4 regions of the Psychrobacillus sp. 05T411 genome follow, and region 4 is predicted to be linked to each of the others. Evidence: riboswitches for the same ligand, from Rfam matches in the RefSeq annotation. Region 4 holds a riboswitch; each other region holds the start of a gene.
What was found. A riboswitch is a leader RNA that binds a small molecule or an ion and turns the genes downstream of it on or off. The one in region 4 is predicted to bind S-adenosylmethionine.
Positions count from the first base shown of each region.

Region 1: it holds a riboswitch for S-adenosylmethionine, as region 4 does, so the genes downstream of both, metA (homoserine O-acetyltransferase MetA) here and AC1DFT_RS09485 (O-acetylhomoserine aminocarboxypropyltransferase/cysteine synthase family protein) in region 4, are expected to answer to the same signal.
Region 2: it holds a riboswitch for S-adenosylmethionine, as region 4 does, so the genes downstream of both, metK (methionine adenosyltransferase) here and AC1DFT_RS09485 (O-acetylhomoserine aminocarboxypropyltransferase/cysteine synthase family protein) in region 4, are expected to answer to the same signal.
Region 3: it holds a riboswitch for S-adenosylmethionine, as region 4 does, so the genes downstream of both, AC1DFT_RS15740 (5-methyltetrahydropteroyltriglutamate--homocysteine S-methyltransferase) here and AC1DFT_RS09485 (O-acetylhomoserine aminocarboxypropyltransferase/cysteine synthase family protein) in region 4, are expected to answer to the same signal.

Region 1 is NZ_JBFTLO010000001.1:28,299-31,474, reverse strand. It holds gene AC1DFT_RS00150 (aldo/keto reductase) at 1-748, shown strand, start outside; gene metA (homoserine O-acetyltransferase MetA) at 792-1,700, opposite strand; SAM riboswitch class I at 2,004-2,112, opposite strand; gene AC1DFT_RS00140 (5' nucleotidase, NT5C type) at 2,348-2,869, opposite strand; gene abc-f (ribosomal protection-like ABC-F family protein) at 2,866-3,176, opposite strand, start outside.
Region 2 is NZ_JBFTLO010000014.1:54,893-58,068, reverse strand. It holds gene pckA (phosphoenolpyruvate carboxykinase (ATP)) at 1-886, opposite strand, end outside; SAM riboswitch class I at 1,081-1,195, shown strand; gene metK (methionine adenosyltransferase) at 1,397-2,593, shown strand.
Region 3 is NZ_JBFTLO010000023.1:31,078-34,253, reverse strand. It holds gene AC1DFT_RS15740 (5-methyltetrahydropteroyltriglutamate--homocysteine S-methyltransferase) at 156-1,256, opposite strand; SAM riboswitch class I at 1,351-1,451, opposite strand; gene AC1DFT_RS15735 (BCCT family transporter) at 1,669-3,165, shown strand.
Region 4 is NZ_JBFTLO010000009.1:43,206-46,381, forward strand. It holds gene AC1DFT_RS09480 (homoserine dehydrogenase) at 1-198, opposite strand, end outside; gene AC1DFT_RS09485 (O-acetylhomoserine aminocarboxypropyltransferase/cysteine synthase family protein) at 300-1,592, opposite strand; SAM riboswitch class I at 1,711-1,827, opposite strand; gene AC1DFT_RS09490 (glycerol-3-phosphate acyltransferase) at 1,969-2,610, shown strand; gene AC1DFT_RS09495 (YdcF family protein) at 2,640-3,176, shown strand, end outside.

The DNA of each region.
Region 1 (3,176 bases), on a different contig from region 4:
GAGATCGGAAGAGTTAATTGGAGAAGTCTTAAAAGAAAGTCAGAGCCGACACGAAATTATATTAGCTTCAAAAGGGGCACACAAATTAGAAGATGGACAAGTTTTTATAGACAACTCTCCTAAGTTTTTAAGAGAAACGGTGGAAAATAGTTTGCGCAGTCTACAAACTGACTATATTGATCTATTTTATATACATTATCCAGATGAAAATACACCGAAAGCAGAAGCAATTGGCACACTTCAACGTTTAAAAGAAGAAGGAAAAATACGTGCCATTGGTGTATCGAACTTTTCCCTTGATCAATTAAAGGAGGGCAACCAAGATGGATATATTGATGTCCTTCAATCTGGTTACAATTTATTAAAACGCGATGCAGAAAATGAATTTTTACCATATACGCTGGAAAAGAAAATTTCCTTTATTCCTTATTATCCACTTGCATCTGGCTTATTAACGGGAAAATTCGATAAGAATAGTACATTTGAAGATGGTCGTTCCAAAAATCCATTATTCCAAGGGCAACCATTTGTACAAAACCTGGAAAAAGTGGAGCAACTACGACAAATAGCAGGCGATAGAAATGTTGGAATTGCAAATATTGTACTTGCATGGTATTTAGCACAGGAAGCAATCGACGTAATCATTCCTGGAGCAAAAATACCGGAGCAAGTTTTAGCTAATTTGAAAACCTTAGATGTGCAACTTTCAACTGATGAAATTGCAGAAATTGATCGGATTTTTAAATAAAAACTAGCACAGAGCAAACGAATGCTCTGTGCTTTTCTATCGTTTATTCCCACTCGTAAGGTGTTTCTTGGTATACGTAATAGTTCAACCAGTTGGAAAATAATAAATGCGTATGGGAACGCCATGTATTTAATGGTTCTTTAGATGGGTCATCATTCGGGAAATAATTTTTTGGTACATCGATATCAATTCCTTTATCCAGATCACGGTTATATTCATCAGCTAAAGTTGTTGCGTCATATTCTAGGTGACCAGTAACCATAATATGTTTTTCATCTTTGGAAATGATCAAAAAAACGCCAGCATCGTCTGATAGAGAAAGTATATTTAATCTTGGATCGTTTTTAATTTTTTCATAAGGGATCGATGTATAACGAGACACAGGAGCGTTGAAAACATCGTTAAATCCGCGTACAAGATTAACCGTTAAATCAGATAAACGATGATTAAATACACCAAAGCATTTCTTTGGTAGTTCGTATTTATCGATTCCATAATGATGATACAAAGCAGCTTGTGCCCCCCAACAAATATGGAAAACAGATGTGACATTCGTTTTAGTCCACTCCATAATTTCCTTCATTTCATCCCAATAATTCACATCCTCAAACGGTAGATGCTCAATTGGGGCTCCAGTAATTATCAGCCCATCGTATTTACGATGTTTGATCTCTTCGAACGTTGTGTAAAACGTATCTAAATGCGTTTTACTTACATTTTTAGATTCATGGGAAGCCATGTTCATAAAAGTAACATTCACTTGAAGTGGTGTATTCCCTAATAATCTTAAAAGTTGCAGCTCTGTTTTTTCTTTCTCAGGCATTAAGTTTAAAATAATGATATTCATAGGACGTATATCCTGCCCAGTAGCACGTTCCTCATCCATCACGAATATCTTTTCTTTTTTTAATAAGGCCGTCGCTGGCAACTGTTTTGGTACATTAATCGGCATTTTCTTCCTCTTCCTTTCTATGTAACATCAATTACACCTCGGCGTAATTACGTCCAGATTTTGAATCGAGCTTGAGGCCTACAGGATGTCGCGAACTTAGACTGCCTTCTTTAACTCCTTTCAAAATCTGTGACATCCTCCGGAGGCTTTATCTTCGTCCAGCGGGCGTTTGAACACAAGCTGAACAGTAAACAAAACCGCATTCATCTCACCTTCTATAGAGATGAGAGTATTTTCGCTGAATGAAGATAAAAACCCTCTTTTCTCATGGATAAGAAAAGAGGGTGTAAGGATAGCTCTCAGTTCTTATCTCTCAAGACCAAAAATCTTGTAGGAGTTAGCACCTTTCTGACAATGTCAGAGGTTGCTGAAGCTTCACAGGGCCATGTCCCTCTGCTTCTCTTGATAAGAAGTATTTAATTGGTGTATTTATGTAATCTAGTAAATACTACCACGAGCAAAATATTTGTGCAACTAGTTAAAATTATTAGTAAAAATTTCTTTCTTAATGGATATTCTAATAGAAAGGTCTTTATTCATAATTTTTTCTTTTCTTTCATTTCAAGGATAAGCTTATTCAGGCGAAGTTTTATCGCTTTTTGTACGAGTTATTAATGTTACTGATAATTAACATAGGATACTTTATATTACAAAAAATAATATTCGACTTCTTTCCAATTATTCAAACGTGTGTATCTGTTTTCGTTCCTATTATGAGGAGCGGAAAATAAAATCCCCTCCCCGCAAAATGCATCTAAATTACTTGGCGTATCATCTATTAAATAATCTGCCCGAATGATACTTTTATCTCCACAAAAAACGAAATGCTTTTCATTCAAGAAAGGAAAATGCTTTTTCAACCATTGATATTTTGGTGCCAATGAAGCAGGAAAGTCCATCGCCGCGGTAACAATGAAAATCTCATATTGCTCATTTAATCCTCGCAATGCATCTTGACTTCCTTCAATCACCTCTAAATCGAGAAAAAAAGTTTCCTCTGCTAAATAATCATTCACTTTCTCCTTAAAACGTTGATCTAGCTCCGCTAATAGCTTTCCCTGAAGATGAATTACATTATAGTTTGAATTGTATTCTGCATTAAAAAGCTGCAAACATTTCATACTGAAAGCCGAAATAACTTCATCCATATCTATTGCAATGCGTTTCAATTTTCATTCTCCATCCATTTCTCCAATAATTTCTCTAATTGCTGCTCTTGTAGTTTTTTAGTTTCCATCAATCGCTCATAAGTCTCCCAATCATTTTCCAACTCTATTTGACTTCCTAATGTTTTGATTTCTAATTCTAATGCAGCAATTTCCTCTTCAATTGGTTGTTTTTGTTTTATCTTAGTTTGATTTGATTTAACTGATTCTTTTGTTTCCACGAGTGTGAGTGGGGATTGTTTAGTCTGTAACTCCTCCCATTTTCCACGTGCCCACTCATATGGACCTTCAAAGGTAGTTAGTTGTCCTT
Region 2 (3,176 bases), on a different contig from region 4:
CTAAAACTGTTCCGAATGTAATAGCATCAAAGATTTGTGGTTCGTTTTCACGAGTTAAGTCGATACATTTAGCGTAGCAGCCACCTTCGATATTAAATACGCCATTATCCGACCATCCGTGCTCGTCATCTCCGATTAGCTTACGTCCTGCATCTGCAGAAAGAGTCGTTTTCCCTGTTCCAGATAAACCGAAGAATAATGCAACATCTCCTGCTTCTCCAACGTTTGCTGAACAATGCATCGGAAAAATGTTTTGTTCTGGTAACAAATAGTTCATAATAGAGAAGATGGATTTTTTCATTTCACCAGCATATTCCGTTCCACCGATTAATACGATACGCTTTTCCATAGAAACGATGATGAATGTTTCTGATTTAGTGCCATCGATAGCTGGATCAGCTTTGAAGTTTGGTGCACTTACAATGGTGAAATCTGCTTGATGTGTTGACAGTTCTTCTTCCGTAGGGCGGATGAATAATTGATGTGCAAATAAATTATGCCATGCAAATTCATTAATCACTTGAATGCCAAGACGGGATTCTTTATCTGCTCCTGCGAATCCTTTAAAGACAAATAATTCTTCTTGTTCTTTTAAATAGTTCGTTACTTTTTTATATAGTGCGTCAAAAATTTCAGAAGAGATAGGTTGGTTTACGGAACCCCAATCGATTTTGTCTTTAGAGATAGGTTCTTCTACGATATATTTATCTTGTGGGGAACGGCCTGTATATTTACCTGTTTCTGCTTTTACAGCACCTGTAGAAGTTAAAATAGCTTCTCCTCTAGATGTTGCTTTTTCCACAAGTTGCGGCACTGATAATTGTACGCTAATATTGTTTCCAGCTAGCAATTCGTTCAGTTCACTCACCGTATCGATTGAATTCATATTGTATTTACCATCCTTTTTTCATTATTTCCTCAAGGGTGGAGGAATTTTTCGTTTATATGTGAATTAGTATAACACATTAAGTTAAATAGTCTACACTAATTAATGTATTATTTTTTTATCTTTTCTAATAGGCACTAAAAAATTATTGACTTTTGTACGGAGTTTCCGTATGATGTTTTATTGAACGGATACTCTTATCCCGAGCTGGTGGAGGGGTCAGGCCCTATGAAACCCGGCAACCTGTAATTTTTTTTATTACAAAGGTGCCCAACCTGAGACAAGGTGTGATTCCTTGATTGATAAGAGTGAAAGGTGCTTATGAAATTAATACCTTTCCTCATGTACATTTACGTGAGTGAAAGGTTTTTTTATATAACATCGCCCTTTATCCTTGTGTGCCAAGTCCGAAACGGCTTCAAGTTTAATCCATTTGAAATGGCTTGACATGGGAATGAGTACCGTATCAATTCTTGAGAGAAATCTCGCAGGATATAGGAGGAATATTCTATGACACAACGCCGATTATTTACGTCGGAATCAGTTACAGAAGGGCATCCAGACAAAATTTGCGATCAAATTTCGGATGCTATATTAGATGCTATTTTAACAGAAGATCCAAATGCACGTGTTGCTTGTGAAACAAGTGTAACAACAGGTCTTGTTTTAGTTGCAGGAGAAATTACAACGTCTACTTATGTAGATATCCCAAAAGTAGTACGTTCTACTATTAAAGAAATTGGTTACACTCGTGCTAAATATGGTTTTGACTCAGAAACATCTGCAGTATTGACTGCAATTGATGAGCAGTCTGTTGATATTGCTATGGGTGTTGACCAAGCGTTAGAAGCTCGTGAAGGATCTATGACGGATTCAGATATCGAAGCAATTGGAGCAGGGGACCAAGGTTTAATGTTTGGTTACGCATGTAATGAAACACCTGAACTTATGCCACTTCCAATTAGTTTAGCGCATAAGCTGTCACGTCGTTTAGCCCAAGTGCGTAAAGATGAAACATTAGACTACTTACGCCCAGATGGTAAAACACAAGTAACAGTGGAGTATGATGAGAATAATAATCCAGTTCGTATTGATACGATTGTTATTTCTACGCAACATCATCCAGAAATTACGCTAGAACAAATTCAAAAAGATTTAAAAGAAGTAGTGATCAAGCCGATTGTTCCTGCTCATTTAATCGATGAAAATACAAAATACTTTATCAACCCAACTGGCCGTTTTGTAATCGGTGGACCTCAAGGGGATGCAGGTTTAACAGGTCGTAAAATTATCGTAGATACTTACGGTGGTTACGCTCGTCATGGAGGCGGTGCTTTCTCTGGTAAAGATCCAACGAAAGTAGACCGTTCCGCTGCATATGCTGCTCGTTATGTAGCAAAAAACATTGTCGCTGCAGGACTTGCAGACCGTTGCGAAGTACAATTAGCTTATGCTATTGGAGTAGCTCAACCTGTATCGATCGCTGTTGATACATTTGGAACTGGAAAAGTAGAAGAGGCACAATTAGTAGCTTACATTCGTGAACTATTTGACCTTCGTCCAGCAGGCATTATTAAAATGCTAGACCTACGTCGTCCAATTTACAAACCAACTGCAGCTTATGGTCACTTCGGTCGTACAGACATCGACGCGCCATGGGAAAAAACAGATAAAGCAGACGCTTTAAAAGAAAAAGCAGGATTATAAGTAATAAGAAAAGCCATCACTTTTTAAAAGTGGTGGCTTTTTTTTTCTATAAAACTATAGTAGATAACTGTTTTCAGGTAACATAAGATAAGACATTTTTTATAATGTATATGAAATAGGTATAATGCTACTTAGTGAGTTCCTGCTAACCTTCGCGTTTGTCGCACCTCCCATGAACCTACTCGTGTTACACGCAAGTGGGTTCATGACTTTGGCTCATGTGGCACGACCAGCTACGGCAAAATGATTCCCACTATTTAGCTAGATAAGAATATAAGATCAAAAATGCGCAAAATCCTAGTCGTTACACGCAACATTGTAGGTCATTTGCGCAACGTTGCCATTCAAACGCGCAACATTTATAAATAATGCGTCACAGTCATGGGCGTCTCAATCCAAGTAAACTTGCTATTTTAAAAATTGGTTGCTTTCACTAGTGTTTTGGTTGCTCTCGTGCTGATTTAGTTGCTTTCAACATAGTACTAGTTGCTTTCAATGATCGGTTGGTTGCCCTAAGCCATTTCCTGGATTCGCATTAGAAAAAACTGTATAAAATTTTGTTTTTAGCGAGTCGATGCTGAGT
Region 3 (3,176 bases), on a different contig from region 4:
ATACTTCCTATGTTCATGTGTGTGGTGTTGTCTTGCAATTTTCAACTTTCTTTCCTACTCGATCAAATGAGACCTTTAGGAAAGAAAGTATTTTATATTTACTCGTTCTAGCCTTACAAATGGGTAATTGGCTAATAACGAGGTGTTGCCCTTCATTAACCCCAAATTTCTTTTGAAATGTCTACGATGTATTTTAGTTTTTCCCACTGTTGCTCTTCTGTTAACTTATTACCATGATGTGTAGAAGCAAAGCCACATTGTGGGCTAATACTTAATTGATCCAGTGGCACATACTCAGATGCTTCTTTGACACGTGCGATAATATTTTCTTTATTTTCTAGTTCTCCATTTTTCGATGTGAAAACACCTAGAACCACTTTTGCTCCGCCGTTTGKAATATGTTCAAGTGGCTTGAAGTCGCCTGATCGATCGTCATCATACTCTAAGAAGAATCCATCTACTTTTTCTTTTGCGAAAAACGTTGGAGCGATTAGTGCGTAACTTCCCCCGAATGCCCAAGTCGATTGGTAATTTCCCCGGCATAGATGAGTCGTCACTACTAAATCAGCTGGTTTGTTTTCCAATGCTCCGTTCATTACACGAAGTGCAAGGTCGATTAAAAACTCTCTTTCTCCTTCTTTATAAGGAAGATCTGGTGAGGATAGACCCGCAATATATACATCATCTATTTGTAAATATCTTACCCCTGCATCGTAAAATGCTTGAATAGCGTCTTGGTAAGCTTTAATAATATCTTTTGCGAACTCTTCTACGTCCGGGTAAATACTTTCATCACGTATACCCGGGTGGAATAACTGGTTTGGACTTGGAATCGTTTGTTTTGCAACTGCGCGACCATCTACGATTTTGTTAAACTCGATAAAGTCTTGGATAAATGGATGGTCTGGGTTGAACGAGATTTTGCCGATATTGCGCACTTCGTACTTGTCTGTTTCTACCCCTTCGAATTGATATCCTTTTTCCGGTACATACCCTTCAAATCCATTTAGATGCTCTAAAAAGTCTAGATGCCACCAGCCACGTCTGAATTCACCGTCTGTTACAAGTTCCAATCCAACTTCAATTTGTTTGTCGACAATGCGTTTAATTTCTATTGTTTCTATTTCTTTTAATTGTTCTTTCGTAATAGCCCCTGCTTTAAAGTCTTTTCTTGCATGAAGTAAACTTTCAGGTCTTAATAAACTCCCTACGTGATCCGCTCTGAATGGTGCTGCAATTGCTGTTTTAGTTGTCATAATGATTTCTTCCTCCCTAAATTTGAATTGGAAATCAAATAAAACCCCTTCTTAGAAACAAGAAGAGGTTTACACGTCACCAGTGATTTTTCTCTTCTTATCTTCAAGCATAAAACGCTTCTGGAATTAGCACAGTACAAAAAGCCTGTTGCTGAGGTATCGTAGGGCCAGTCCCTCCTCCTCTCTTGATAAGAAAGTTGTTTTATTTGATTGACTATTACCTTACATTATTTAGTTTATTCTGTCAATACTAATTTTCGAATAATCTTTTTATTTAGTTGCCTTTAATTGTTTCAAATCCTCTTATTTCGGGTATGATTTTGAAGAAACGGAACCCTTGATATCATTTGATTTCACAGTGTTTTATTAGTATAGTAAACCATTTAAATTATTCATTCTACGAGGGGGAAGTATGAAAAAACTATCTATTACATTTTATATCACTATGAGCTTAATCATTTTAGCTGCTGGATATGGAGCAATTTGGCCCGAAAACTTTGAGGAAATCACCACAGCCATCAAAAGCTTTGTTGCATCTTCCTTTGGTTGGTACTACATGCTACTAATGACATTCATGTTAGCACTTAGTATATTTTTTATCTTCAGTCCATACGGAAAGATCCGGTTAGGAAAAGACACAGATCGTCCACAGTTTTCAACAGTCACATGGATTTCTATGCTGTTTTCTGCTGGAATGGGTATTGGACTCGTTTTTTATGGTGCTGCCGAGCCTTTATCGCATTATGCAATCGATCCAGCAACAGCGGAACCAAACACAGCTGCAGCTTTTAAAGAGGCTCTACGCTATACTTTCTTCCATTGGGGATTTCACGTGTGGGCTATGTATGGAGTTGTAGGTTTATCCCTTGCCTTCTTTCAGTTCCGTAAAGATGAACCTGGGTTAATATCAGCAACATTAAAACCAATTTTCGGTAAGAAGATGGAAGGACCATTGGGCATACTGGTCGACGTCCTTGCTATTTTTGCTACTGCTTTTGGTGTGGCTACTTCACTCGGCTTCGGTGCCGTTCAAATTAATGCAGGTTTAAACTATCTTTTCGGGTGGACGATTGGTATCTTTACTCAAGTAATTATTATCGCTATCGTAACGGTCCTATTCCTTGCTTCTGCATGGTCCGGTTTAAGTAAAGGAATTAAATATTTATCGAATACAAATTTAGTATTAGCACTAGCAATACTTGGTTTTGTTATTATCCTAGGTCCTACATTACTCATTTTTGATATGTTCACGGACTCTTTTGGAGGATATTTATCCAATATTGTTCAAATGAGTTTCCGTACAGCACCACTCAGCGCGACTAATCGCGAATGGCTCGAAGCTTGGACCATCTTTTATTGGGCTTGGTGGATTTCATGGGCACCATTTGTCAGTATGTTTATAGCTCGTGTCTCAAAAGGAAGAACGATTAAAGAGTTCGTTACTGCCGTATTGGTTGCACCTACGTTACTTGGAGCAATTTGGTTTTCTGCATTCGGTTCCACTGCTATCAATATGCAAAAAGAAGGTATTGCCGATTTAGCGAAAGCATCTACTGAGTTGACTATATTTGAAATGTTTCATGCAATGCCAATGGCGACCATTATATCGGTTTTTGCCGTGATACTTATTGCATGCTTTTTCATCACATCGGCCGATTCCGCAACTTTTGTTCTCGGTATGCTATCAACTAATGGTTCATTAACCCCACCAAATAAAGTGAAACTTGTTTGGGGAATCACCTTGTCAGTCATTGCTATCGTTTTGCTGTCTGTTAATGGTCTCACAGCTTTACAAAATACAATCATTATTGCTGCTTTACCATTTTCTTTCGTCATGCTTCTCATGATTGCCTCTTTAATGATGGGGTTAAAAAAAGAAGCAAAACTGATGAAAATTAAAAAGAAATAATATTAAAATGC
Region 4 (3,176 bases):
AATGTCCTCAAAGTCATCTGTCACTAGTACACCAGGCGTTTCTATTCTTTCTTTTGATAGGTTATTGACAAGAATAGCGCTAATTTCAATGTCCAACCCTAACGACTTCTTCAAGTCTTCTCTTTTTTCGTTGACAATATGATAAATCCCTTGGCCGACTGTTCCGAAACCTAAGATTGCTGCTTTTATTTTCGCCATACTTTCTCCTCCAACTAAATCTGCACAATTGAGCGTTTTTATATTTAAGATTGACTATTTTATATATTGTAGACTATTTGCGCCCAATTAACAACAAAATTCTATCTAGAGAGGACATTTGTTTTTTCCACAAGTACTTTATCAAGAGCATTTTGTAAATCTTCTACTGCTTCTAGCCCAACAGACAAGCGGATTAAGTCCTCTGTAACACCAGTTTTCACTAGATCTTCTGGTGTTAACTGTTGATGAGTTGTAGACGCTGGGTGAATGATTAGTGACTTAGCATCCCCTACGTTTGCTACATGTGACCAAATTTCAATATTATCAATAATGTGGCTACCAGCTTCTTTTCCACCTTTTACGCCAAAGTTTAAGATGGAACCAAATCCATTTTGCAAATACTTTTTCGCCAGTTCATGAGACGGATGGTCTTCCAATCCTAAGTAGTTCACCCATTCAACGCCTTCGTGGTTTACTAAGAATTCTGCAATTTTTTGTGCGTTTTCATTGTGCTTTGGAACCCGAAGATGTAGTGTTTCTAATCCTTGTAAAAACGAAAATGCGGCTTCTGGACTTAAGGAAGGTCCAAAATCACGTAAAAGTTGTACCCGTAATTTAATGGCAAATGCGACACTTGGTACATCAATTCCATATCGTAAACCATGGTAAGTTACATCTGGCTCTGTAAAACCTGGGAATTTATCCGAGTTCCAGTCGAAGTTTCCTCCATCTACCACGATTCCTCCGATCGTTGTTCCATGTCCGCCAATCCATTTGGTTGCGGAATGGATAACAATATGAGCTCCGTGCTTAATCGGGTTGGTTCCATACGGAGTAGCGAATGTGTTATCTATTAATAGCGGTACACCTACGTCATTTGCGATGGCTGCCACTTTTTCTATATCTAATATATTTAAACTTGGGTTACCGATCGTTTCTGCGAAAAATCCTTTTGTTTTGTCTGTCACTGCAGCACGGAAGTTTTCCGGATTAGTAGCGTCAACGAATTTTACCGTAATGCCGTAACGAGGTAGCGTATGTGCGAATAAATTAAATGTACCGCCGTATAAATTTTCTGCTGCAATTATTTCGTCTCCCGCTCCCGCAATATTCAAAATCGAGAAGGCAATTGCCGCCATACCAGAAGATAATGCTACCGCTGCCGTTCCACCTTCAAGAAGCGCCACTCGTTGCTCGAAAACATCAACCGTCGGATTCATAATACGAGAATAAATATTACCTGTTTCTTTCAATGCAAAAAGATTTTGCGCATGCTCTGTATCGCGAAATACGTAAGAAGTCGTTTTGTGAATAGGCACTGCTCGTGAACCTGTTACTGGATCTGGTTGTTGACCACCGTGCAAAAGAATTGTTTCTTTTTGAAGATTTGTCATTTTGAATTCCTCCTAGAAAATAGTTTAGATGGGCACATCGGGAGACAGGAGAGGATCTTTAGGACAAACAAAAACCCCTCTTCGATTAAGAAGAGGGGTGCAGTTTCGCATGTTCCTCCTCTTATCTTCCAAATTCGGGTAAACGAATTTGTAGGAATTAGCACCTTTCCGAGTTTAGAACTCGGTGGTTGCCGGGCATCGCAGGGCCTAGTCCCTCCGCCACTCTTGATAAGAGTATTAGATTTAGTTTTCCATCTTGATACAAAGTATAAGATTCTATCAATCTATTCGTCAAGTGTTTTTATGAAAAATTCTGAAACTTCTTTGTTATTGGAACGTTTAATGTATAGTAGTTATTAGATAGAGAGGTGATATGATGGCAGTTTGGATTTCGACTATATTAGTAATTAGCTACCTCGTCGGTGCAATCCACGGCTCGAAAGTTGCGCAGGCCTTAAGTGGCGTCAATATTAAAAAAGAAGGGCTTAAAAATTCCGGAGCTTCGAATGCAGCAATCGTTCTTGGAATGAAGTATGGAATTTTGGTAGCTGTAATTGATATTTTAAAAGGTGTATTTGTTATTATAGCTGTTCGCTTCTTTGTGCAACAATATAGCTCTTGGACTTCCGTGGAACAAGATTTATTGCTCTATTTAGCTGGGGCTGCTGTTATTTTAGGGCATAATTTCCCGATTTACACTGGATTTAAAGGCGGAAAAGGGACCGCTTCGATTATTGGTATTTTATTTGCTATTTATTGGCCAATTGGACTTATTGGATTTTTATTATTAATCGGTATGACTTTATTAACGGATTTTTTATTGATCGGTGTGTTTGTATTTTATGCAGTATTTATAGTGGCTTCCATTTGGTTTGCTGAAGGGGCCGCGCCTGTTGCTGTCGCGGGGTTTTTATTTGCCATGGCAGTTGTTTTACATATCGAAAATTTTCGTCGTCTAGCCCGTAAAGAAGAACCAAGAATATCCGCCTTCTTGAAGAAAAAGAAACCGTCCGTGTGAATGAAATGAAGAAAAAAATGAGGTGGATCGTGCTTATTCCTTTACTAGTAGTTGTTTCAGGCGGATTTGGTATGTGGATGGTCACAAGTAAATGGCTAGATGACGGGCTGGAGCCGAAAGCAGATGGTTCCAATGAATACGCAATCGTGCTCGGCGCAAAAGTGAAAAAAGGGAATGTCCCTTCACTAGCTCTACGCTATCGTTTGGAGGCGGCAGCAGCGTATGCTGTAGAGAATCCCCATGTGAAGTTAGTTGTATCTGGTGGACAAGGACCCGATGAAGATATCGAGGAAGCTGTAGTCATGAAAAATTTTCTTTTAGAAAATGGAGTAGCAGAAAATAGAATCATTGTGGAAAACCAGTCAACCTCTACTTATGAAAACTTATTGTTTTCACAAGAGCTGCTGCCAGACGATTTGGATTCTGTGACGATTATTACGAGTGATTACCATTTGCATCGTGCGAAAATGCTTGCTAGTAAGCTCGGTTGGGATACGGATGTTGTGGCTGCGGAAACACCGAAAGTGGTAGAAGCAAAAGTGCGATTGCGTGAACGGGCTGCTCTT